3 regions of the Cupriavidus sp. 01T418 genome follow, and region 3 is predicted to be linked to each of the others. Evidence: predicted binding sites of a transcription regulator. Region 3 holds the regulator's gene; each other region holds the start of a gene.
What was found. The regulator sigma-54, encoded in region 3, starts transcription at its own class of promoters, with help from an activator protein. The targets are predictions, from matches to a motif close to TGGCANGNAANCTGCTTT.
Positions count from the first base shown of each region.

Region 1: a site for sigma-54 is predicted at 2,553-2,570, ahead of AC1DQ3_RS03640 (circularly permuted type 2 ATP-grasp protein). Genes of this name have one in related genera too.
Region 2: a site for sigma-54 is predicted at 2,631-2,648, ahead of urtA (urea ABC transporter substrate-binding protein). Genes of this name have one in related genera too.

Region 1 is NZ_JBFTQG010000002.1:329,064-333,220, reverse strand. It holds gene AC1DQ3_RS03645 (alpha-E domain-containing protein) at 1-746, opposite strand, end outside; gene AC1DQ3_RS03640 (circularly permuted type 2 ATP-grasp protein) at 857-2,329, opposite strand; gene AC1DQ3_RS03635 (gluconokinase) at 2,659-3,168, opposite strand; gene edd (phosphogluconate dehydratase) at 3,358-4,157, opposite strand, start outside.
Region 2 is NZ_JBFTQG010000002.1:213,784-217,940, reverse strand. It holds gene urtB (urea ABC transporter permease subunit UrtB) at 1-1,085, opposite strand, end outside; gene urtA (urea ABC transporter substrate-binding protein) at 1,310-2,575, opposite strand; gene AC1DQ3_RS03060 (MFS transporter) at 2,921-4,157, shown strand, end outside.
Region 3 is NZ_JBFTQG010000003.1:363,367-367,523, reverse strand. It holds gene lptA (lipopolysaccharide transport periplasmic protein LptA) at 1-307, shown strand, start outside; gene lptB (LPS export ABC transporter ATP-binding protein) at 344-1,171, shown strand; gene AC1DQ3_RS05865 (RNA polymerase factor sigma-54) at 1,318-2,793, shown strand; gene hpf (ribosome hibernation-promoting factor, HPF/YfiA family) at 2,843-3,193, shown strand; gene AC1DQ3_RS05855 (PTS sugar transporter subunit IIA) at 3,579-4,034, shown strand; gene hprK (HPr(Ser) kinase/phosphatase) at 4,070-4,157, shown strand, end outside.

The sequences.
Region 1 (4,157 bases), on a different contig from region 3:
ACCTCGTCCATGCTCGACACCAGCGAACGCGGCATGTCAGGGCGCAGGATCAGCAGCTCGGCCACGCGCTCGGGCGTGATCACCGTGCGGTAGATCTTGCGATAGACCTCGAAGCCGGACACCGAGCGCAGCACCGCCGCCCAATGATAGAAATCGTTGGCATCGCGATCGGGGTCGCTGTCGTCCAGCGTGTCGGCCTGGAACTTGACGTCGAGAATCCGCGCGGTATTGTCGGCGCGTTCCAGGAAGGTACCCAGCCGCATGAAGTGGAAGGCATCGTCCTTGAGCATGGTGCCGAACTGCACGCCGCGCGCCAGGTGGGAGCGGAACTTGACCCATTCGAAGAACTGCGAGGGATCGTCGGCCAGGATGCCGTCGGCGATCATGCGCTGCACATCGAGCCAGGTGGTGTTGATGGTTTCCCACACCTCGGTGGTCAGCGAGCCGCGCACCGCGCGCGCGTTCTCGCGGGCCGCCCGCAGGCAGCTCATGATCGACGAGACATTGGTCATGTCCCGCACCATGAAATCGATCACGTCATCGCGCGTGAGCAGGTCGTATTTGTTGTCGAACACCTGTGTCAGCTCGGAAATGTCGAGCATGGCCCACCAGCCCTGTTCCGCCACTTCGGCGGATTGCGGCAACAGCGAGGTCTGGTAATTCACATCGAGCATGCGCGCGGTATTCTCCGCGCGTTCGGTGTAGCGCGCCATCCAGAACAGATGGTCGGCAGTGCGGCTAAGCATGTCAGTCCCCTCGTATGGCGCTGTTCGCCCGCACACCGCCGGCATGGCGGCGGCCGGCGCGTGCATTCTCAAACCATCCTTGCTCAAACCATCCTTGCGTGCACCGCGCCTCAGCGCTCCAGCACCCAGGTGTCCTTGGTGCCTCCGCCCTGCGAGGAATTGACCACCAGCGAGCCCTCCCGCAGCGCCACGCGCGTCAGTCCGCCGGGCACCATGCGCACATCCTTGCCCGACAGCACGAAGGGCCGCAGGTCGATGTGGCGCGGCGCGATGCCGGACTCGACATAGGTCGGGCAGGTGGAAAGCGCGAGCGTGGGCTGCGCGATGTACTGCTCCGGACGCGCCCGCACGACCTCGCGGAAGGTGTCGATCTCGGCGCGCGTGGCGGCCGGGCCCACCAGCATGCCGTAGCCGCCGGCGCCGTGGGTTTCCTTCACCACCAGTTCGTCCATGTGATCGAGCACGTACTGCAGGTCGTCGGGACGGCGGCACATATAGGTCGGGACGTTGTTCAGGATCGCTTCCTCGCCGAGGTAGAAGCGGATCATGTCCGGCACATAGGGGTAGATCGATTTGTCGTCCGCCACGCCGGTGCCGATGGCATTGCAGATGGTGACGTTGCCGGCGCGATAGACCGACAGCAGCCCCGCCGCGCCCAGCGTGGAATCGGGCCGGAATACCAGCGGGTCGAGGAAGTCATCGTCGACCCGGCGATAGATCACGTCGATGCGCTGCGGACCCTGCGTGGTGCGCATATAGAGATGATCGTCCTCCACGAACAGGTCGCTGCCCTCCACCAGCTCCACACCCATCTGCTGGGCCAGGAAGGCGTGCTCGAAGTAGGCGGAGTTGTACATGRCGGGCGTGAGCACCACCACCGTGGGATCGGTGATGTTCTGCGGCGAGACGCCGCGCAGCATGTCGAGCAGCAGGTCGGGATAGTGGGCCACCGGCGCCACGCGGTTGCGCGCGAACAGGTCGGGGAACAACCGCATCATCATCTTGCGGTTTTCCAGCATGTAGGACACGCCGGAAGGCACGCGCAGGTTGTCTTCCAGCACGTAGAACTCGCCCTCGCCAGCGCGCACCACGTCGATACCCGCGATGTGGGCGTAGATATCGCGCGGCACGTCGATGCCGAGCATCTCGGGCCGGTACTGCGCGTTGTTGTAGATCTGGTCGGGCGGGATCACGCCGGCGCGGATGATGTCCTGGCCGTGATAGATATCGTGGATAAAGCGGTTCAGCGCGGACACCCGCTGGCGCAGCCCGCGCTCCAGCGTAGCCCACTCGCTGGCGGGGAAAATCCGGGGAATCACGTCGAACGGGATGGTGCGCTCGGTGCCGCTGTTGGACTCGTCCTTCTCGCCGTAGACGGCGAAGGTAATGCCAACCCGCCGGAAGATCAGGTCCGCCTCGGCACGCTTGTTGCCCATGGTCCCTTCGGACTGTCGCGCCAGCCAGTCCGCGAACTGCTTGTAATGCCCGCGCACGGCACCTGCCGGCAGGGACTCTCCCGCGTGGACTGCTGCTGCCACGCCCTCGTGCCAATCTAGCATCTCGTCGAAAAACCGCGCCGCCATGATGGCCGTTCCCCCTTGATTTGGGCGCCGCCCAAACTGCCGGCAATCCCGTTTTGATTGGCTTGTTGCTCCCGGCACGGCATCTTGCGGCCACCACCCGAGGCCGGCGGCAAGGCCGCGGACCGACTCGTCACGCTTCGAAGTGCTGTACCTGCCGTACCTATAGGATACCTATGGCCACGAAAGCCGCAAGCAGCCTGCATTCGCGCCATCAGACATGGATTAAGCAAGATGTTTGCCAGCCCCTCCTTCAGTCGCACCAACAGGGATCAACAACCGGAAAGCGGAATGCGAAAAACAGAAACGGACCGGCCGGCGACGACACCGCCCTAGCGCGCGACCGCCGCCCCCGTGCACGCCGGCACTTCGGCCAGGATGCGCTGCACCAGGGCTTGCGGCGTCTGGCGGATATCGAGCACCAGGGCATCGCGCGGCTCTTCCAGGGTTTCGAACTGGCTCTGCAGCAGCGCCGGGTTGAAAAAGTGGTCGCTGCGCTCGGCCAGGCGGCTGCCGATCACCGCGGCATCGCCCTTCATGTAGACAAAGGTCACGCCGCCGTCGGACGGCGTCAGGCGGTCGCGATAGGTCTGCCGCAGCGCGGAACAGGTGAACACATGGGTGCGCCCTTCGGCGCGGGCCCCGTCGATCGCGGCGCGCATGGCGGCCAGCCAGGGCCAGCGGTCTTCGTCGGCCAGCGGGATGCCGTTGTGCATCTTGGCCTTGTTGGCGGCGCTGTGGAATTCGTCGGCATCATGGAAGCCGCAGTGCAGGGTCTCGGCCAGCAATTGGCCGACGGTGCTCTTTCCGCTGCCGGAAACGCCCATCAGGATGTAGATCATGTCTGCTCCAACGATCATGGTCGGATGGTTTTCCCATCCTTGTCGGTAGTCCCCGCGCCGGCCGCCGGACGGTTCCGGAAACCATACGGCAATAAAGCCATGATAGGACCCGCATGGGCCGGCTCGGGGTCGCCCCCGTCAGCAATTGGCTGCCGGAGACACAAATGACACAAATAGCAGGGGCGCTGCCTATTGTGCGACGACAGCGCCGGTTTGGACAGCACCCGGTGCATCGGCCTCGGACAGGTCGAGCGCGCTGCCCCCCTCCTCCGCGATCCGCGCATTGCGGCGGAACAGGCCGAACAACCCGCGGCCGACGCTGAAGCTGGCGAAGGCGTCGTCCGGCAACACCGCCGAAGCGCGCGCCGCGAATTCGGCTTCCCTGGCTTCCCTGGCTTCCCCGGCCCCCCCATCGGCGCCACCCAGCCATTCCAGCGTGCCGGCGACGGCATCCACGCGGATACGGTCGCCATCGCGCACGCGCGACAAGGGGCCGCCAGCAAGTGCCTCTGGGCACACATGAATGACCGCGGGGACCTTGCCGGAAGCACCGGACATGCGTCCGTCGGTGACCAGCGCCACCTGGTGGCCGGCATCCTGCAGCGCGCCCAGCACCGGCGTAAGACGGTGCAGCTCGGGCATGCCATTGGCATTAGGCCCCTGGAAGCGCACCACGGCGACCACGTCCCCGGCCAGTTCGCCGGCTTCGAACGCGGCCTGCAAGGCTTCCTGCGAATCGAAGACGCGGGCCGGCGCGTCCACCACCCGGTGCTCCGGCGCCACCGCCGACACCTTGATCATGCCGCGGCCCAGATTGCCCTGCAGCAGGCGCAGGCCGCCTTCGGCGGAAAACGGCTCCCCGGCGGTGGCCAGCACGGTGGCGTCGCCGCTGGTGGCGGCACCATCGCGCCACTGCAGCACGCCGTCGATCATCACGGGTTCCTGCGTATAGCGGGCCAGGCCAGGCCCGGCCACGGTCTGCACGTCCT
Region 2 (4,157 bases), on a different contig from region 3:
CGCACCGCCTGCATCAGCAACAAGCTGACGCCGAAGGTAGCCAGCAGCGTTTCCAGCGGACGGCCGTAGAGGTGGCGCAGCACCAGCCGCTCCAGCACGAAGCCGACCACCGCGGAGGCCAGGAACGAAGCAGGCAGTGCGAACAGCAGATACCAGTCGAAGGCGCTGGCGAAATGCGCGCGGAATACGCCCTGCACCATATACGTGGCGTACGCGCCGATCATCAGGAATTCACCGTGCGCCATATTGATGACGCCGATCAGGCCGTAGGTGATGGCCAGGCCCAGCGCGGCGAGCAGCAGCACGCTGCCCAGGCTCAGGCCGGCAAAGAGATTGCCGAAGAGTTCCGCGCGGCGCTGGTCGCCGCGCAGCGCGTCGAGCGCCTGCTGGGCGGCGCGGCGCAGTTCGGCATCGGGCTCGCGGTAGTTGCCGGCGGCATCGCGCTCCAGCAGCGGCTGCAGCTTCTGCCGGCTCTGCGGGTTGCTGTCGCGGCCAAGGATGCGGATGGCTTCGAGCCGGTCGTCGCGGCTGCCCTCGGCCAGCACGATATTGGCCCAGATCACATCGAGCTTGGTGCGCAGTTCCGCATCGGCCTCGGCCTTGCGGGCGGCTTCCACCACCTCGCGCGAGGCGCTGCCGGGCTGGTCCAGCAGCGTGTTGACGGCCTGCGTGCGCACCGCCGCGTCGGGCGATTGCAGCAGCGTGCTGCTGGCAGCACTGTCCACCATCGCGCGCAGGCTGTTGTTCAGGGTGAGGGCTTCAAGCGCATCGGGCTTGGCCGTGACCGGATTGCCGCTGATGGCGTCCACCAGCTTGTCGCCGTCCTGGCGCACCATGCCGACGCCGGGCGCGTATTGCAGCGCATCGTCCTGCAGCGCCTTGAGGATGGGGCCCGCCTGCGCCACCGGCGCCTTGGTGATCGCCGTGATGGCGGCAGTCTTGGCGTCGAAGTCGTCTTCGGCGAGCGGCTTGAGGTCGGCCTGCGTCAGCGGCGCGGCCCACAGCGGGCACGCGGCGAGCAGCAGCAACGCTGCCAGCATGGCGCGCAACCTCGAAGCGAAAAAAAGCGAAAAGGGTCGGTGCATAAGGTTTGCGACCGTGCGCAGGAAGCGCGCGACCACCTTGATCGGCGGGGTTTTGCTTTCCACCGCGGCACGAAACGCCTGCCGGCGGCAATGGAAAATGGAACGATGATGGCTGGCTCCCCTCTTGCGCATGCGGGAGAGGGAAGCCAACAGCGGACAGCTTGCGGGCAAAGCCTGCTCAATGCTGCCTGCAGGCCGGCCCGCAGGCCAACCCGCAGTCCGTCTTACATCACCTTGTCCGGCTTGCCTGCATTACCCGCGATGTACGGGCTCCACGGCTGCGCGCGCACGGCCGCCGGGGTCTTCCACACCACCGTGAACTGGCCGTCGCCCTTGACCTCGCCGATCATCACCGGCTTGTACAGGTGGTGGTTCTCGCCCATGGTCAGCGTAAAACCGTCCGGCGCCTTGAAGGTCTGGCCGTACATCGCGGCGCGCACCTTGTCGGTATCGGTGGTGCCGGCCTTCTTCACGGCCTGCGCCCACATATGGATGCCGACGTAGGTGGCTTCCATCGGGTCGTTGGTCACGCGCTTGTCGCCGCCCGGCAGGTTGTTGGCCTTGACCCACGCTGCCCATTGCTTCTTGAAGGCTTCGTTCTGCGGGTTCTTGACCGACATGAAGTAGTTCCAMGCGGCCAGGTGYCCSACCAGCGGCTTGGTGTCGATSCCGCGCAGRTCTTCCTCGCCSACSGAGAASGCCACCACCGGCACGTCCTTGGCCTTCAGGCCGGCGTTYCCCAGCTCCTTGTAGAAGGGCACGTTGGAGTCGCCGTTGATGGTGGAAATCACCGCGGTCTTGCCGCCTTGCGAGAACTTCTTGATATTGGCGACGATGGTCTGGTAGTCGCTGTGGCCGAACGGCGTGTAGACCTCTTCGATATCCTTGTCCGCCACGCCCTTGCTCTTCAGGAAGGCGCGCAGGATCTTGTTGGTGGTGCGCGGGTAGACATAGTCGGTGCCCAGCAGGAAGAAACGCTTGGCGCCGCCGCCCTCCTTGCTCATCAGGTATTCCACGGCGGGAATGGCCTGCTGGTTGGGTGCCGCACCGGTATAGAACACGTTCTTGGACATCTCCTCGCCTTCATACTGCACCGGGTAGAACAGCAGCGAGTTCAGCTCTTCGTAGACGGGCAGCACCGACTTGCGCGAGACCGAGGTCCAGCAGCCGAAGGTGACGGCGACCTTGTCCTTGGTGATCAGCTGGCGCGCCTTCTCGGCGAACAGCGGCCAGTTGGAAGCGGGATCGACCACAACCGGCTCGAGCTTGCGGCCAAGCACGCCGCCGCTCTTGTTGATCTCGTCGATGGTCATCAGCGCCACGTCCTTGAGCGAAGTCTCGGAAATGGCCATGGTGCCGGACAGCGAATGCAGGATACCGACCTTGATCGGCTCCTTGGACTGCGCCAATGCCAGCGGGCTCACACCTGCCGTTGCGAAGAGTGCCGCGGCGGCTACCGCCGACAACTTCAGCATGTCACGTCTTTTCATTGCAGCTCCCAGATTTGTCGTGTTTGATAAGGAACAACGCTCCCGGGGGAATACTTCTGCAACTAGCGTGCCATGGCATACAAGCTTGTATACATGCCGGCGTACACCACTTGGCGAGCCTCTGACGGCAGACATGCAGCCCATCGCACCACGATAGTGCGCATCTGTCACGCACCAAGCCTGTGCGGCGCCGGTGCCTGATTCACATTGGGGCATCGGACAGCGCGCAGCGCGCATGCTGCACCGTGACTTGCCCGAATCCGGAATCGGCCCTATGGTGGCCTATCGCTTGCGCCATGCCATCGCGGCATCCTTCTTGCAATCTGCATGCCCTCCGGCAAACCGATGAACACCCTTCCGTCCTACCAGCCGCGCAGCGCCTGGGCCATGGCCTCGATGCTGACCTGGCTCTCGCTGATCAATTTCCTCGACAAGATCGTGCTTGGCATGGTCGCCGTGCCGCTGATGGCGGACCTCAAGATGCCGCCGGCGCAGTTCGGCCTGATCGCCAGCAGCTTCTTCTGGCTGTTTTCGCTATCCACCGTACTGGTGGGATTTCTCTCCAATCGGGTGGCCACGCGCTGGCTGCTGCTGGCGATGGGCCTCGCGTGGGCCTTGCTGCAGATACCGCTGGCACTGGCCGGTTCCGCACTGACCATCCTGATGTGCCGCATGCTGCTAGGCGCGGCCGAGGGCCCGGCCTTCCCGATCTCGGTGCATGCGCTGTTCAAATGGTTTCCCGACCAGGAGCGCAATTTGCCGGTGGCGATGCTCAACCAGGGCGCGACGGTGGGCCTGCTGCTGGCGGGACTGACGATCCCGCTGGTGACGATGCACTGGGGGTGGCGCGCGAATTTCGTGATGCTCGCCGCCATCGGCGCGGTCTGGAGCGTCATGTGGCTATGCGTGGGACGCGAGGGGCCGCTGGCCAATACACCCGCCCAGGGATCCGGCACCGCCGCGGCAATGCCCGCGCGCCTGCCCTACCGCCGCATCTTTCTCGATCCGACCGTGCTGGCATGCCTGGCCATTGGCTTCTGCGCCTACTGGGCGTTGGCGCTGGGGCTGACCTGGTTGCCGGCCTACCTCGAACAGGGCCTGGGCTTCGATCCGGTCACCACGGGGCGCTGGTATGCCGCCATCGTGGCCTCCGCCATGCCCGTCACGCTGATCCTGAGCTGGCTGTCGCAGCGGATGCTGCGCGGGGGCGCATCGTCGCGGCTGGCGCGCGGCGTGATCATCTCGATCGCCGCGCTGGTGGGTGGCATTGTGTACCTGGTGATTGCGTCGGTAGCGCTGCCGCCGGTACCGAAGACCCTGCTGATTGCCGTGGCGGCCTGTTTGCCGCCCGTGGCATTCGCGCTGACGCCGGCCATCCTGGCGCAGGTCGTACCGGAGGCCCAGCGCGGCAGCGTACTGTCCATCCAGACCGCGCTGGTCACGCTGGCGGGCATCCTGGCGCCCGCCGTGGTGGGGCAACTGGTACAGCGCCACGGCATGCATGCTGGCTTCGAGACGGGCTTCACGATCAACGCCCTGCTGCTGCTGCTGGGCGGCGTGATCGGCCTGTGCTGGCTGAATC
Region 3 (4,157 bases):
ATACATCGACGGCTGGGGCGACCGCATCGAGTATGACGGCAAGCAGGAATTGTCCAAGCTGATCGGGCGCGCACGCATGGCGCGGCTGGCCGGCGCCAAGCTGGTCGACGAGATCCGCGGTGCGGTGATCACCTATGACAGCCGCAACGAGTTCTACACCGCCAGCGGCGGCGCGGAGAACGCGACGGCGGGCAGCCCGTCCGGGCGCGTGCGCGCCGTGTTGTCGCCGCGCCAGGAGCAGCCCGCCAGCGGCGCCGCCGGCAAACCGGTGCAGCTCAAGCCGGCGCCCGCCCCCGTCAACCCCTGACGCCGCCGCGTCGCCCGATCCACGGATTCCAGCTTCATGACCGAGACCCAGACCCAAACCGTTACCGAGGCCGTTACCCAGGCCGCTCCCCGGGCCGCGCCCGCCCATCCCGCCGCCCTGACGGAGAGCAGCACGCTGGTCGTGCGTCACCTGAAAAAGCGCTACGGCTCGCGCACGGTGGTCAAGGATGTGTCTCTCGACGTCAAGAGCGGCGAGGTGGTTGGGCTGCTGGGGCCCAACGGTGCCGGCAAGACCACCTCCTTCTACATGATCGTGGGGCTGGTGGCGCTGGACGAGGGCGACATCGTGCTCGACGACAAGCACATCAGCGGCCTCGCCATCCACGAACGGGCCCGCATGGGCCTGTCCTACCTGCCGCAGGAAGCCTCGGTGTTCCGCAAGCTCAATGTGCAGGAGAACATCCGCGCGGTGCTGGAGTTGCAGGTCCAGGACGGCAAGCCGCTTGGCAAGACCGAGATCGAGCGCCGGCTGGACACGCTGCTCGATGACCTGCAGATTGCCCACCTGCGCGACAACCCGGCGCTGTCTCTGTCCGGCGGCGAGCGCCGCCGCGTGGAAATCGCCCGTGCGCTGGCTTCGGCGCCGCGCTTCATCCTGCTCGACGAGCCTTTCGCCGGCGTCGACCCGATCGCGGTCGGCGAGATCCAGCGCATCGTCAGCTTCCTGAAGGCGCGCAATATCGGCGTGCTGATCACCGACCACAACGTGCGTGAGACGCTTGGCATCTGCGATCACGCCTATATCATCAGCGAAGGCGCCGTGCTGGCTTCAGGCCAGCCTGAAGACATCATTGCCAACGAATCGGTGCGCAAGGTCTACCTGGGCGAGAATTTCCGCATGTAAGGGCTCACGGGCGGCACGCGGCGTCTGGCGCGAATTTGCGCCCAGGTGCCTCCGGTGCCCCCTTTTGTCCGGCAAACGATCACGGCGGCGTCAGCGATAGCAATTTCCGTTCCACCAGTACGGAAGTTGGGCATAAAATAGGTCGCATGAAACCGTCGCTTCAGCTCCGCCTCTCGCAGCATCTCGCGCTTACGCCGCAACTCCAGCAGTCGATCCGGCTGCTGCAACTGTCCACGCTCGAACTGCAGCAGGAAGTGGAGCAGGCGCTGACCGAGAACCCGCTGCTCGAACGCGAGAACGACTGGCTGGACAGCCCGCTGCGCGTCGCTGCCGACGGCTCGGTCAATTTGCAGAGCGCGCCCGCGCCGGCGCCCGCCGACGGCCAGGGCACCAGCGAGAACCGGCCCGACGGCGCGCCCGAAGCCGAAGACAATTATTCCGACAGCAATGAAGACTACGGCAGCGACTGGAGCCTCGACGATTTCGCCCGCCGCCCGCAGGGCGACGACGACGAAAAGACGCCGATGCAGTTGCGCGATGCCGAACCCACGCTGCGCGAATACCTGATGGAACAACTCGCGCCGCTGAAGATTTCCATGCGCGACAAGGGGCTGGCCATCTTCCTGGTGGAATCGCTGGACGACGACGGCTACCTGAGCGCCTCGCTCGAGGAAATCTGCAGCGAACTGCCGGAGGAGCTCGAATTCGAAATCGACGAGGTCCACGCCGTCCTCACCCTGCTGCAGAGCTTCGATCCGCCTGGTGTGGGCGCACGCAACGCAGCCGAGTGCCTGGCGCTGCAATTGCGCCGGCTCAAGCACCCGCAGCGCGACCTGGCGCTGAACATTGTCACCAACCACCTGGAACTGCTTGCAGTGCGCGACTACACGCGCCTGAAGAAGGCGCTGCAGGTGGACGAGCCGGAACTCAAGTCCGCGCACGAACTGATCCGTTCGCTGGCGCCCTATCCTGGCCATGCGTACAGCCGGCCGGACGCCGACTTCGTCGTGCCGGACGTGTTTGTTCGAAAACTGAACGGCGGCTGGATCGCGCAACTCAATCCGGACGTGATGCCGCGACTACGTATCAACGACATGTACGCGCAAATCTTGCGCGGTGCAAAAGGCGATGCGGGTGCGGCTGGACTGCAGCAAAAGCTGCAGGAAGCACGCTGGTTGATCAAGAATATCCAGCAAAGGTTCGACACGATATTGCGCGTCGCACAAGCGATTGTCGAACGTCAGAAGAACTTCTTCACCCACGGTGAAATTGCGATGCGCCCCTTGGTTTTGCGGGAGATTGCCGATACACTGGGATTACACGAGTCCACCATCTCTCGGGTGACTACCAATAAATACATGGCAACGCCGATGGGGACTTTCGAGCTGAAGTATTTCTTCGGCAGTCATGTTTCCACAGAAACCGGCGGCGCGGCCTCGTCAACGGCAATCCGTGCGTTGATCAAGCAGTTAATAGGAGCCGAAGACGCCAGGAACCCCTTGTCCGACAGTCGGATCGCCGAATTACTCGGCGAGCAAGGCTTCGTAGTGGCACGGCGTACCGTTGCCAAATACCGCGAGGCGCTCAAGATTCCGGCAGTTACTCTCCGAAAGACTTTGTAGCCGAGCTGCATCGCCTGCCTGATGCAGCTCTTTCAGAAGGAGAAACGCTATGAACTTCAAGATCAGTGGACACCACTTGGACATCACGCCCCCGCTGCGTGAGTACGTGGAAACGAAACTGGAGCGTATCGTCAGGCATTTCGATCAAGTCATTGGCGTAAGTGTGCTGCTCTCTGTCGACAATACAAAAGAAAAGGACCGGCGGCAGTACGCGGAAATCAATCTGCATCTGAAGGGCAAGGACATCTTTGTCGAAGCGCACCACGAGGACCTGTATGCCGCTATCGACGCGCTGGTCGACAAGCTCGACCGGCAAGTGATTCGCCACAAGGATCGCGTGCAAAGCCACGACCGTGAAGCGGTCAAGTACCAGATGGCCGAATCGCAGATGCAGCAATGACCGTGCCTGGCGGCCCACAAACCGCGCCGCCTGTGTCAGTCCTCTGAAAAATGGAATCAAGCCGCGCCCATAGCGCGGCTTTTTCGTTGCTGGCGCCCGTCCGGGACCACGCAGGGGATTCCGCAACGCACACGTACCGGTGTATGCTGTGCAATACATAATTCACTTGGCTCGGCCATTTTTCCGTGCGCGCGGCACCACTTCCGCGCATCGGCTATTGCATTGCACAAGGCGGGGGCGGGCCTGCTCTATAATGGCCACACGCCCGACACCGGCATGGGGATACCCGGTGAAACATCGGACCTTGTCTTTTATCTTTTCTGCCCGCTGGGACGCCCCGAGGCCCCGGGCATGCTCTTACTAGAAAACGCTGCGCATTCCACACATGAATCGTTTGGCTAAATTGCTGCCACCCGGCAACATCAACCTCGACGTCAGCGTCACCAGCAAGAAGCGCGTGTTCGAACAGGCCGGGCTCCTCTTCGAGAACAATCATGGCGTAGCGCGCGCTACCGTGACCGACAACCTGTTCGCCCGCGAATCGCTGGGGTCCACCGGGCTGGGCGCCGGGGTTGCCATTCCGCACGGTCGCATCAAGGGACTGAAACAGCCGCTGGCCGCCTTCATGCGCCTGGCCGAGCCGATTCCCTTCGAGTCGCCGGACGGCAAGCCGGTCGCGCTGCTGATCTTCCTGCTGGTGCCCGAACAGGCCACCCAGCAGCATCTGGAAATCCTGTCCGAGATCGCCCAGTTGTTGTCCGATCGCGAGATGCGCGACGGACTGGCTACTTTGCCCACCCCCGACGACGTGCACCAGTTGCTGATGCAATGGCACCCCTGACCCGCCACTGAAAGTTCGTCCCTGAAAGCATTCGCATGGAACTCACTGGCGTCACCTCGCAGTCGATCTTCGACGACAACGCAGCCGATATCAAACTGTCCTGGGTAGCGGGACTGGAGGGCG